Regions from separate parts of the Synechococcus sp. LTW-G genome, predicted to be linked through region 2. Evidence: predicted binding sites of a transcription regulator. Region 2 holds the regulator's gene; each other region holds the start of a gene.

What was found. The regulator NtcA, encoded in region 2, controls nitrogen genes in cyanobacteria. The targets are predictions, from matches to a motif close to GTANCNNNNGNTAC.
Region 1: ACXIQ9_RS05215 (ferredoxin--nitrite reductase) is a predicted target of NtcA. The motif match lies at 2,232-2,245, and genes of this name have one in related genera.
Region 3: ACXIQ9_RS05170 (NarK family nitrate/nitrite MFS transporter) is a predicted target of NtcA. The motif match lies at 1,943-1,956, and genes of this name have one in related genera.

Annotation. Positions count from the first base shown of each region.
Region 1 is NZ_JBTKYW010000002.1:245,379-249,267, forward strand. Features, by position in the region: gene ACXIQ9_RS05210 (formate/nitrite transporter family protein) at 1-199, opposite strand, end outside; gene ACXIQ9_RS05215 (ferredoxin--nitrite reductase) at 516-2,087, opposite strand; gene ACXIQ9_RS05220 (hypothetical protein) at 2,300-2,479, opposite strand; gene ACXIQ9_RS05225 (hypothetical protein) at 2,606-3,154, shown strand; gene cobA (uroporphyrinogen-III C-methyltransferase) at 3,151-3,889, shown strand, end outside; gene ACXIQ9_RS05235 (hypothetical protein) at 3,876-3,889, opposite strand, start outside.
Region 2 is NZ_JBTKYW010000005.1:130,607-134,495, forward strand. Features, by position in the region: gene ACXIQ9_RS09465 (RuvC family protein) at 1-152, opposite strand, end outside; gene ACXIQ9_RS09470 (DUF3084 domain-containing protein) at 149-1,330, opposite strand; gene ntcA (global nitrogen regulator NtcA) at 1,406-2,146, opposite strand; gene rph (ribonuclease PH) at 2,211-2,945, opposite strand; gene ACXIQ9_RS09485 (cob(I)yrinic acid a,c-diamide adenosyltransferase) at 3,063-3,641, shown strand; gene dcd (dCTP deaminase) at 3,641-3,889, shown strand, end outside.
Region 3 is NZ_JBTKYW010000002.1:235,181-239,069, forward strand. Features, by position in the region: gene ACXIQ9_RS05155 (TSUP family transporter) at 1-187, shown strand, start outside; gene moaA (GTP 3',8-cyclase MoaA) at 184-1,212, opposite strand; gene ACXIQ9_RS05165 (molybdenum cofactor guanylyltransferase) at 1,209-1,796, opposite strand; gene ACXIQ9_RS05170 (NarK family nitrate/nitrite MFS transporter) at 2,064-3,617, shown strand; gene ACXIQ9_RS05175 (molybdopterin oxidoreductase family protein) at 3,698-3,889, shown strand, end outside.

The sequences.
Region 1 (3,889 bases), on a different contig from region 2:
AGCCGAAGGGGAAGAGCAGCGAGCCCAGGAAGGGCATCTTGCTCTGGGCGGCCACGGTCAGGGCCAGGATCACGGCGAGACCGAGGATGGCTCCGGAATAGAAACCGCGGATCAGCAGGTTCTTGACGCTGACGGTTGCTTTTTTGCCGCCGGCAGCAATCATGCCGTCGACTAATTCGTTGGGTAGGACATAGTCCATCTGTGAAGCTGTCGCGCTCATGTTTTGCTCTGCAAGTGATGTGTGAGGAAGGGAATTAACCGCTAATGCGGTTCATCAAGCGAGAAATGATGTCTTGGCTGCCTTGGGGCCTGTTGACGGCAGCTTTGTCAGTGCCACTGCTGCTCAGCCAATTCACAAACCGAGAGAAGACATCTCTCTTTTGTTGCGTCGTTGATGAAGACATGCGTCCGAAGTTGAGGGTGAGACGGTGCGATCTGATTGAGGACAGGCTTCAGAAGAAAGGAGCACCTGGTCTCAAAAATGCCGGTAAATGTGTAGTGCGGACTGCGGCTTTTTACGTCCTGGGCTTGGCGCCAAACTGTTCAATGAGAACCTCTTTCAGCACCGCTTGGATTTCACTGGCGGGAACTCCTTTGCGGTGCATCTCGCCGATTTGAGGGTTGGCACCTTGGGAACCGCCAATGGTGATGTTGTAGCCCTCGCCCATGCCGCCATCGGGCTGTTTGGTTTTGGTTCCGGTGAGACCAATGGCGCCCATGTAGGCCTGGCCGCAGGTGTTGGGGCAGCCCGTCCAGTGGATCTTCAGTTCCTCCGGAAGGACCAATTCACGATCCAGCGCTTCAGCAGCAGCGAGGGCTTGATCCTTGGTGTTGGTGAGGGCAAAGCTGCAGTAGCTGTTGCCGGTGCAGCTGACGGTGCCAGCGGCAATGTGGCTGGGGTTCATGCTGAAGCGCTGCAGCAGTGGTTCCGTTTCAAAGGCCTGGAGTTGAGCGCTGCTGATGCCGGTAAAGATCACGTTTTGATCTTCCGTCAGGCGCACGCTGCCGTCGCCATGGCGCTCGGCAAGGGCGGCAATGTCTTGGAAGTCTTCGGCCAGCAGGCGTCCGACGGGAACATGGACACCGGCGTAGTGCAGGTCCTGCTGCTTCTGCGGGTGGATGCCGTAGTGGGAGCGGGGTTCAGCGTCGAAGACTGAACCTGGATCTGGGGTCAGCGGACCAAAGCGTTCTTCCACCATGGCCCGGAAAGCCTCCAGACCAACCTCGTCGAGGTACAGGCGGAAGCGACCCTTAGGGCGCTTGTCCCGCTCTCCGTTGTCCCTCCAGATCTTGATCACGGCTTCGGTGATCGCGCAGATTTGATCTGGTTTGACCCAGGCGTTCAAGGGAATGGCATAGGCATTCATCTGGGAGGAGAGGATGCCGCCGATCCAGACGCCAAAGCCCATCTCGCCGTTGCGCTCAACGGGGTGGAAGGCGATGTCGTTGTGGAGCAGGAAGTTGTCGCGTGCACCAGCGACAGCCGTATTCCACTTCCGCGGAAGGTTGGAGAACTCGGGGTTGCCCTGGTGGTTGCTCGTGAGGAAGTTTTCGAGCTCCTGGGTGTACGGGCGAGTGTCGACAATCTCCAGGGGGTCAATGCCGGCAATGGGATTTCCGGTGACGTTCCTGGGGTTGTCAAAGGCCGATTGGATGGTGGTCAGGCCAACCGCTTTGAGTTGACCCAGAATCTCGGGCAGGTCCTCCAGGAGGATGCCGCGCATTTGGATGTTTTGGCGCGTGGTGATGTCGGCGCTTCCGTTGCTGCCGTAACGAGCCACGATGTTGCCGACGACCCGAAGCTGCTCTGCGGAGATCACCCCGTTGGGAACCCGCAGGCGCATCATGAACAGCCCTGGAGTTTTGGGTCTCCAGAACATTCCGTACCACTTCAGTCGCAGCTGAAGATCCGTCTCATCGACGTTCTCCCATCCAAGTTTGGCGAACGTCTCGATTTCGCTGCCGACGAGTAGGCCGTCTTTGGCCGCTTTGTTCTGCTCAATCTTATTGAGCTTTTTACCTTCGAGCCAGCTCGGTAGTGCGCTGGGTGTCTCGTTTGCGTTGGACATCGTTGGCGTCGCCACCATGGGAAATCGGTTCAGATGAAGTCAGCAACTGAGCCGTTTCCAAAACAAAGAACGACTAGTGAGAGGAATCAAATCACTCGCCCTCTGCACTGCTTTGTCGCCGTTGTTACGGATCGACGCCGTCCAAGGGGAGTGGTGAAAAGGGTGTCAACGGATACCTAAAGGGGCCCCATCTTCCGGGTTGATGGTCTCGCTCTTCGGCCCCGCGCAGCTCAGTATTGGCGTCCGATTTCGCCCAGCATTCGCGTCGCTCCACTGCGAATCATTTGCCAGACCTTGCCCATGGCGGCGAAGTCGGCATCGAGTTCGCGCCTCCATTGCGGGGTGGGCTGCATCTCCCGGTAGCGGGGGCGTCCGTAGCTGCTCTGGGGCCTGCGGCGGGAGCTGGGCAAGGGGCGGGCAGCTGGCATCGTGTTCCTATGAATCCGGTGGATGTGACTCCATCAGCAGGCCCGGGGTGCTGGCGGTGGCCGTTGCTACCGAAGCCCTCCGCTGCTGGGCCGTCGCCCTTGTTCTTGGTGGTCCATGGCCACGCCGGTGGGCAGATTCCCCAGGTCATCACTGAGCTGCTGAACGATCTCGCCCAGGCCCGTCAGGCTCCGGTTTGGTTGCAAGCCCTCACGGCTGATCCTCTGGAGCTGCCCCAGGGGCAATCGCTGCTGTTGGTGCCCCTGCTGCTGACGCCCGGCAGCCATGCCCGTAGTGATGTCCCGGGGATCCGTGATCGGCTGCGCCGAGAAGGGCATCAGGTGTGCACCCTTCCTTTCCTCGGGGCCTGGGGCCCCTGGTTGGAGCATTTGCGCGCGCTGAATGCTCCGGCTGTGTTGCACCATCCCCTTCGGCCAGGGGTGGCGGATCGCTACCTCTCGGCCCTGAGCCGCTACCTGGGGGTGCCCTGCTTAAGTGCAGATCGAAGCGCCCCGAGCGATGCGGCGGCATTGCCCTTGGCCCTTGCGCCCAATCGGATGACGGCCCACCTACGGACGGACGTCTCCCCATGTCTGGCGCTGCTGGAGCGTCCGGCCACCCGTCAGTTCTTGTTCAACCTCCTGCTCGATCTGCCATGACCGCTGACGTTGCCGGCAAGGTGTATCTGGTGGGGGCTGGTCCCGGTGATCCCGACCTCCTGACGGTCAAGGCCCAGCGTTTGCTCAGCCAGTGCGATGCCCTGGTCTATGACTCACTGGTGCCGCGCGAGGTCTTGGCCTTGGTGCCGGACGGTGCCGAGCAGCACTTCGTTGGTAAGCGCCGGGGCCATCACTCTGTGCCCCAACCCAGCACCAATGCCGTGCTGGTGGAGATGGCCAAGCGCCATCGCTGCGTGGTGCGCCTGAAGGGTGGGGATCCCTTTCTCTTTGGTCGTGGCGGTGAGGAGGCAGCCCACCTCGAGCGTCATGGGATCGCCGTTGAGGTGGTTCCCGGGGTGACGGCTGGGATCGCCGCCCCTGCCTATGTCGGCATTCCCGTGACCCACCGCCGTGCCGGCAGTTCCGTCACCTTCGTGACCGGTCACGAGGAGATTGATAAGCGTCGTCCTGGGGTGGATTGGCGCGGCTTAGCCCGCAGCAGTGATGGCCTGGTGATCTACATGGGCCTGCACAACCTGCCCCATATCTGTGAGGAGTTGATTGCCGGCGGCCTGGACGCCTCGACCCCTGCTGCTGCGGTGCAGCAAGGCACGGTGCGGGGGCAGAAGGCGGTGGTCTCCACCTTGGGTGGTTTGGCTGCAGCCGTTCAGGAGGCGGAGCTGGCCTCCCCGTCCATCGTGGTGATTGGCGATGTCGTCAGTCAGCGCGTTGAAA
Region 2 (3,889 bases):
CCCTCAATCCCCGGGCGCTCTTGCCAGATCGCAATCTGCTTGAAGCATTCCTCCGGGGAGAGCACGGCGGCAACCTCGATCTGGCCTGTGCTGTGGTCAGAAAGGACCAAGCCGCATTTGCTGCGGCCGGGATCGAGTCCGATCCAAGTCATTGCGGGCGCTGCCAGCGAATGTCGACGGCAATCGGGTCGGCCAGATCACTGTTGCCTCTGGAGACGGCCTCGAGCTTGGCGGTCTCGCCCAGGGGGCGGTTGACGAGGGCCTCAGCCAGTTGATTGAGGCGTGCTGGGTCAAATTGCAGGCCGTTGGCCAGGGCCCCTTGACGTTGCGCTCGGGTAAAGGCTGCTGCCAGGAGCAGGTTCAGACGGCTACGCACCTGATCCGGGGAGCGCTCATCGGTCTCCAGCACGGTGGTGGCCAGTTGTTCTCCACTACGCACCACCCGTTTGTTGGGTCTGACATCCGGGAAGGCCACGACCTGACGCTCCCCTTTGAGCACATTGGCCGCTGAGATCAGACTCACGACCCACTCGCCGCGTTTGCTGAGGGTGGTCTCCAATTTGCTGATGTCGCTGCGCGGCACCAACAGGATTTGACGGTTCGGTGTTTCGCCCGGCAGCACGCGCTGGTAGACGTTCAAATTCGTGCGCTGCAGCAGGGCGTGGATCACGTCTCGGGCCTGGCTGGGCTTCTCGATCCGAACCTTGGCCACCTCCAGGATTTGGCCACTGCTGATCACCACATCACCCTGACGTAAGGCAATCAGGTTGCGTTCGAGACGCTCGAGCTCTTGGCTGCTGCTTTTGATCTTGCTGTTGAGCTTGGCGAGCTCAGTGCGGTTGCGCTGGAGATCGGAATCCTTCGCGGCGATGTCACGGCTCAGGCGGTCGCGCTCGGCCTCCAGTTGTTTGCGTTGCTCCATCAGGGGAGCCAGTTCCTTCTGCAGCCGGCTGGCCTGCTCGGCCACCACCTTGAGTTGGCGTTGGGCCTCGCTGCGCTCGTTCTCTGCGCTCTGCAGGGCGCTCCGACTTTGGGCCAGGTCCTTGCGACTTGAGCTCAGGGCATCGCGGCTGTCCCGCAGGCGCTGCTCGATCTGATCGAGTTCGAAGAGCCCCGTGCGCAAGCGATCACTGACGAGCAGCATCAGGCCAAGGGAGATGGCACTGATCAAGCTGCCGGTCAGCACCGTGATCACCACGGCGGTTTTCTTGGGCCGCAACCGGAACAAGCTCAGCCGCGCCTTGCCGACCTTGGATCCCAAGCGATCCCCCAGGGTGGAGAGCACTCCCCCGAGGATCAGCAACGCCAGGATCAGGATCCAGCCGGACACGACGTTGGGCGACGACGGTCAGTATCGGTTGCGGTGGCTTGGAACGCAGCTGGGATCGGCCACCAGTTCAGCCGTTTAGCTGAAGCGTTTGGCGAGGGCCAACGGATCGAAGACGGTGATCTTCTTGCGGTCGATTTGCACCAGCCCGTCGTTGCGGAGGTCGCCCAAGAGTCGGGTGATCGTGACGCGGGTCGATCCGATTGCTTCGGCGATGGCCTGGTGGGAGAGGCGCAGGTCGATCGTGATTCCTTCGCTGCTGGGTACACCAAAGTCGCGGCAGAGCACCAGCAGGAAACTCACCAGTCGCGAGGACATGTCGCGGTGGGTGAGGGTTTCGATCATGGTCTCGGTTTGCAGGATCCGAGAGGAGAGACCCTGCAGAAGCAGTAGACCAACCGCCGGGTCTTGTTCGATCGCCTTGCGGACGGAGGTGGCGGGAGCCGTCACCAGCTCGACGCGAGTAAAGGCAATCGAGTGATAGAAGCGGTCCGAACGCTGGCCTGTCAGTAGAGACAGCACGCCGAAGAGGCTGTTCTCCCGCAGCAGTGCCACGGTGATTTCCTCGCCGGATTCGTAGACCCTGGAGAGTCGGACCGCACCCCGTTTCAGCAGATAAACCTTTTCCGCGGGGTCGCCGGGGAAAAAGATTGTTTTGCCACGCTCAACGATTTCGGTGGTGCTACCGCTCAGGCCCCGGATGACATCCAGCAGCGTGGCATTGGGCGGCAGGGGACTCCCCGCGATCGGTGCGATCACTGACGTACCGGTCGTAGGGCTAGGGGAGTAGCGGCTGAATCCTTGCGTGGCCACGACCATGTCAGCGCGACTGAGTTGCCTGGAACCTACGGATCAGTCCAGGGCCGCCCTGTAGCCATTGAAACTAATTTGCTGCCTCTGCCAAGGCCTGCTTCTGGGCCTGCATCAGTTGATCGATGCCGCTTTCCGCTAGGTCAACCAGGCTGGAAAGCTGTTGGCGACTGAAGGGTGCGCCCTCGGCAGTGCCTTGAATTTCGAGCAAATGTTGCTCTTGATTCATCACCACGTTGAGATCGACTTCTGCTCGGCTGTCCTCGCTGTAGTCGAGATCGAGGAGTGCGGCCCCATTCACGAGGCCAACGGAAACCGCCGCCACCTGCCCCACCAGGGGCGATCGTTCCAGCACTCCGCGCTGCTCCAGGCGTTGCAGGCCGACGGCTAAGGCGGCCCAGGCTCCAGTGATGCTTGCGGTGCGGGTGCCGGCATCGGCTTGAAGGACGTCACAGTCGATTTGCAGGGTCCGCTCCCCCAGAACCTCCAAATCAAGGCAGGCCCTGAGGCTGCGGGCGATGAGGCGTTGGATTTCTTGGGTGCGACCGGAAAGCTTCATCAGCTCCCGTGGCTGCCGACTGGGGGTGCTGGCTGGGAGCAGCCGGTAGTCGGCGCTCAGCCAGCCCTTGCCGGAGCCTTTACGCCACTTCGGAACACCCTCCTCTAAGCAAACGCTACAGATCACAGCCGTGTTGCCTGTGTACACCGTGACGGAACTCAGGGCGAAGCCCATCGGATCCCAAACGAAGCGCGTGCTGCGCAGGTCCGTTGCGCAGCGGCCGTCCCGCCTGGGTTGGGTGCTGCTCATCGCGGGCTGGCTCAGTGCCTCGATGGTACGGGTGTTTGCACTACAGGTAGTGCTTGTTGCTTGCCGGACGGCCTAACGCCGCTACATTCAGGATCCCAAGCGGCAGCCATGCACTCGATGACGGCCAGCATTGCAGCCACGCCCCGTGCTGGACACCTGCGTCCATTGGCTGTGGTCCCCGCGTCGGCCCCCGCGCGCAGTGTGCGCCTGGCGGCCCAGCAGGAGGGTCAGCTTCAGGTGCACACCGCTCCCTTCCGCGGCAGCTTCAGTGGGGTATTCAGTCAGGCCCTGCGCAGCGCCGGACTTGGCAGCCGCGTTCTGGTGAGCCAGTTCCTCAAAGGTGGGGTCGATCAGGGGCTGGAGCGCAGTGTGTGGCTCTGTGGCCGTCTTCAGTGGCTGAGGCCAGCCGTGGCGGGTTGCCTGGCTGAGCCCGTGCCGGCCTCACAGGCCGATGTCGAGGCTGTGCGCGAGATCTGGGCGTACACCCGTGAGCAGCTGCTGAGCGGTCAGCTGGATCAGTTGGTGCTCGATGAGTTGGGCCTGGCCGTCGAACTGGGCTACTTGTCCGAGGCGGAGGTCGTTTCAGCCCTGGAGCAGCGGCCGTCCCACCTGGATGTGATCCTGACGGGGCCCTCCATGCCCACTGCTCTGTTGGCCATGGCCGATCAGGTCACCCAGCTGCGCCGAGGTTTCTGATGCTCAAAAACGACCGTTGGATCAACGAGCAGGCCGCCTTGGGCATGCTCGAGCCCTTTCAGCCGCAGCTGGTTCGTCATCTCGATCCGGAGAACAGCGAAAAGCCGGTTCTTAGCTTTGGCTGTTCGTCCTATGGCTACGACCTGCGCCTCTCGCCGCAGGAGTTCCTGATCTTCCGGCACGTCCCCGGAACGATCATGAATCCAAAGCGCTTCAACCCCGCCAACCTGGAGCCGGTGCCTCTGCAC
Region 3 (3,889 bases), on a different contig from region 2:
CTATGGCGCTTCTGCTCTGCCGCCCGTGCCAGTTCTGCTGGCCCCGTTGCCCCTGGTGGCCTTGGCAGGAGCCTTGGGGAGCTGGTGCGGCAGCCGGCGGTTTCAAGAGGTCTGGATTCGTCGACTGCTGGCGTTGGTGCTGCTGTTGGCCAGCTTCAAGTTGTCGGGTCTGTTGGCTTGGTTTTAGCCCCCCAGATAGGCCATCTCGGCTTTGGGCTGCGCCAGGCGCGAGGCACGTTCTTCGCTGTAGCGATCTCGGCGGTGGCTCCAGAGCTGGCCGATCGCTTGGCGAAGGCTTTCCGGGGTCTGTAGCCAAGGCTTGAGGTCTTGGCCCTGCGAGGCAAACAGGCAGGTGTAGGCCATGCCATTGGCTGTGACCCGCAGCCGGTTGCAGTCGCCGCAGAACGGTTGCGTGATGGAGGCCACGACGGCAACGGCCCCGCGGCCATCGCTGTAACGCCAGCGGCTGGCGGTGCCATGGGTAGGGCGTCCCAGGGGCTCCAGGGGCCATTGGCTGCCCAGGCGCTCGATCATTTCGGCAGCGGGCACGACCTGCTCGGGGGACCAGCCGTTGCGGTTGCCCACATCCATGGTTTCGATCAGCCGCAACTCCAGGGCCTGGTCGCGGGCGAGGGCGGCGAGAGGTAGCAATTGATCGTCGTTGCGTCCCCGCTGGATCACGCTGTTGAGCTTCAGCGCGCCAACGGCGGGATCAAATCCAGCGGCCTTGGCCGCGGCGATGGCCGCCAAGACCTGCTGCAGGAGCTGTGCTCCCTGGTGCGGTCGGCCGCTCATCTCCCCGACACGCTCAGGCGCGACGGCATCAAGGCTGATGGTGATGCGCTGCAACCCTGCTCGCCGCAGCCGCTGGGCTCGCTCAGGGCTGAGCAGCAGGCCATTGGTCGTTAACGCGATGTCGCTCAAGTCCCGCAGGGGGCTGTTGGCATGCCTTCTTGCGAGGCCGATGGCCTCCAGTAAGTCCTCCAGATCAGGTGTCAGCAGCGGTTCCCCACCGGTTAGGCGCAGGCTGCTGACCCCCAGGCTGCAGGCCGCTTCGATCACCCGCAGACGCTGCTCCGTTGTCAGTCGGTCTGGTGCTTCTTCCCCGTCCGGTTGGCAGTAGGGGCAAGCCAAGTTGCAGCGCGCGGTCAAGGAGAGCCGCAGGACCCCAAGGGGACGCTGAAGTTGATCGGCGGCCGGTCCTGGGCTCATGGCATCAGCCTGGCTCGCTCCGTAGGCGTGTTCGCATTGAGGAGTTGCTGGGCAGGAAGCACCACAGCTTGATGGGGGATGGTGGCGAGCCAGCCCTGCCAGCGCCGCTCCCCCGCCTCTAGCGCCTGGGCGAGGGTGCTGCGCTGCTTGGCTCCACCCGGGTAGATCCCCAGCAGGGGCTGCAGCTGTTGGCCGTCATGGGCCACCGCAGCCTGGCCTGGCGCGAGCTCCCACTGGGTGATCAGCGACTCCAGCGTCTCTCGGCTCAGGCTGGGCATGTCCACCGGAGCGATCAGCACAGCGCTGTCGCCTGTGCTGGAAAGCACGTGTGCAAGGGCCCTGAGGGGGCCTTGGGCAGGCGGGGGCTCCAGGGTGAGGTGGACCCGCTCGAGCCCGGCCACCAATGCCGCATGGCTTGGGTATTGGCTGCAAACCGCGACCGATTCACAGACTCGACTGAGGAGCTCCGCAGTGCGTGAAAGCCAGCTCCCGCCATCGGGGTGCGGGAGTGCTGCCTTGTCTTGGCCCATGCGCCGGCTCGCACCGCCGCAGAGCACGGCGCCATGGATCCGCACTGGAGTCATGCCTGCACGATGTAGCGCTGGGAACCGCTCTTAATGTCGCTGTTGCTACCAAACAAATCCCTGGGCCTTGTTGCTCGGACAGGCGATAAGCCTGGTTGATTGCATTGATTAGCCCGCGTCCGGTCCGCGGCCTGGATTGATCTTTGGTAGCAGTCGTTACCCGTTGGGGTGGCTCTCGGGTGGTCCAATTCCGTCAGCGCTTGATGCGCGATTCCCCCGGTCGCTGCTTTTTGAAGGCCTGGGCTTACTCCACTGTCCCTGTCCTCCATGCTTGGCGATCTTTGGTCGCTCCAGGGGAGATATCGCACTCTTCATCTCACCTGGTTCGCCTTCTTCCTGACGTTTGTCGTCTGGTTCAACCTGGCTCCACTGGCTACAACGGTTAAGGCCGATCTTGGCCTCGACCTTGGTCAAATCCGTACCGTTGCGATCTGCAACGTTGCCCTCACAATTCCTGCTCGCGTGCTCATCGGCATGCTGCTGGATAAGTTCGGTCCCCGTAAGACCTACTCGGCGATTCTTGTCTTCTCGGTGATCCCCTGCCTGCTGTTTGCATCAGCGCAGGACTTCAATCAACTGGTGGTTGCTCGTCTGCTGCTCTCCATCGTTGGTGCTGGCTTTGTGATCGGTATCCGCATGGTGGCCGAATGGTTCCCGCCCAAGGAAATCGGGCTGGCGGAAGGGATCTACGGCGGTTGGGGCAACTTTGGCTCGGCCTTCTCTGCGCTGACTCTTGTCGCCCTTGCTGGCTTCCTGTCCTTCTCGGGTGGCTTCGAGCTGCCCACCGGCGCCATTTTGAATTGGCGTGGTGCGATTGCTCTGACCGGCATTATTTCGGCCGTCTATGGGGTGATCTACTTCTTTAGCGTCACTGATACTCCCCCCGGTAAGGCCTACCAAAAGCCGGCCAAGTCTGCTGGTCTTGAGGTGACTTCTATGCGGGACTTCTGGGGCTTGCTGGGCATGAATGTTCCCTTTGCGGCCATTCTCTGCGTGCTCTGCTGGCGCCTGCAAAAAGTTGGCTTCCTGAACGCCGGCACCTATCCCCTGGCGCTCCTGGCAGTTCTGGTTTGGTTCGGCTTCCAGACCTGGGGCATTATTCGCACCAACCGCGATCTAATCAACGGCGTTAAGCAATATCCCAAGGAAGATCGCTACGAGTTCAAGCAGGTCGCCATTCTGGAGCTCACCTACATCGTGAACTTCGGATCTGAGTTGGCGGTTGTCTCCATGCTGCCGACCTTCTTTGAGACCACGTTTGATCTGCCGAAGGCAACAGCCGGCATCCTGGCGTCCTGTTTTGCCTTTGTGAACTTGGTGGCTCGTCCCGGTGGCGGTCTGATTTCCGACAAGCTCGGCAGCCGCAAAAACACCATGGCCTTCCTGACCGGTGGCTTGGGCATTGGTTACTTGATCATGAGCATGATCAAGCCCGGCGCGTTCTCCGGCTCCCTGGGCATCACCGTCGCGGTGTTGATCACGATGCTGGCCTCGTTCTTCGTCCAGGCCGGTGAAGGTGCGACCTTCGCGATGGTGCCGCTGGTCAAGAAGCGTGTGACGGGGCAGATCGCAGGTCTTGTGGGCGCCTACGGCAACGTTGGTGCGGTTGCTTACCTGACGATCTTCAGCCTGCTGCCGATGTGGATGGGTGGTGGCAAAGATCCCTCTGCGGAGATCGTTGCCTCCTCCAACAGCGCCTTCTTCCAAATCCTCGGTACTGCGGGATTGATCGTCGCTTTCCTCTGCTTCTTCTTCCTGAAAGAGCCCAAGGGCTCCTTCGCTGAAGAGCATGCGGACGAGAAGGCTCTCGTCAACGCCTAATCCTCCCCGTCGCTGGGGTTCTCAGGGGGCGGCCATCACGAGCCGCCCCTTTTTCTTTCGACCTTGTTTCGTTCCTGGTCATGGCCCAGTCCGCTTCCGGCAACGTGCGTAGCCAATGCCCCTATTGCGGTGTTGGTTGTGGGCTTGAGCTGATTCCGCCGGCTTTGCCCGGTCAGGCGGTCAAGCGCGACGCCGAGGGCAATCCGATCTGGACCGCGCGGGGCGATCGCCAGCACCCCTCAAGCCTGGGCCAGGTCTGCATCAAGGGTGCG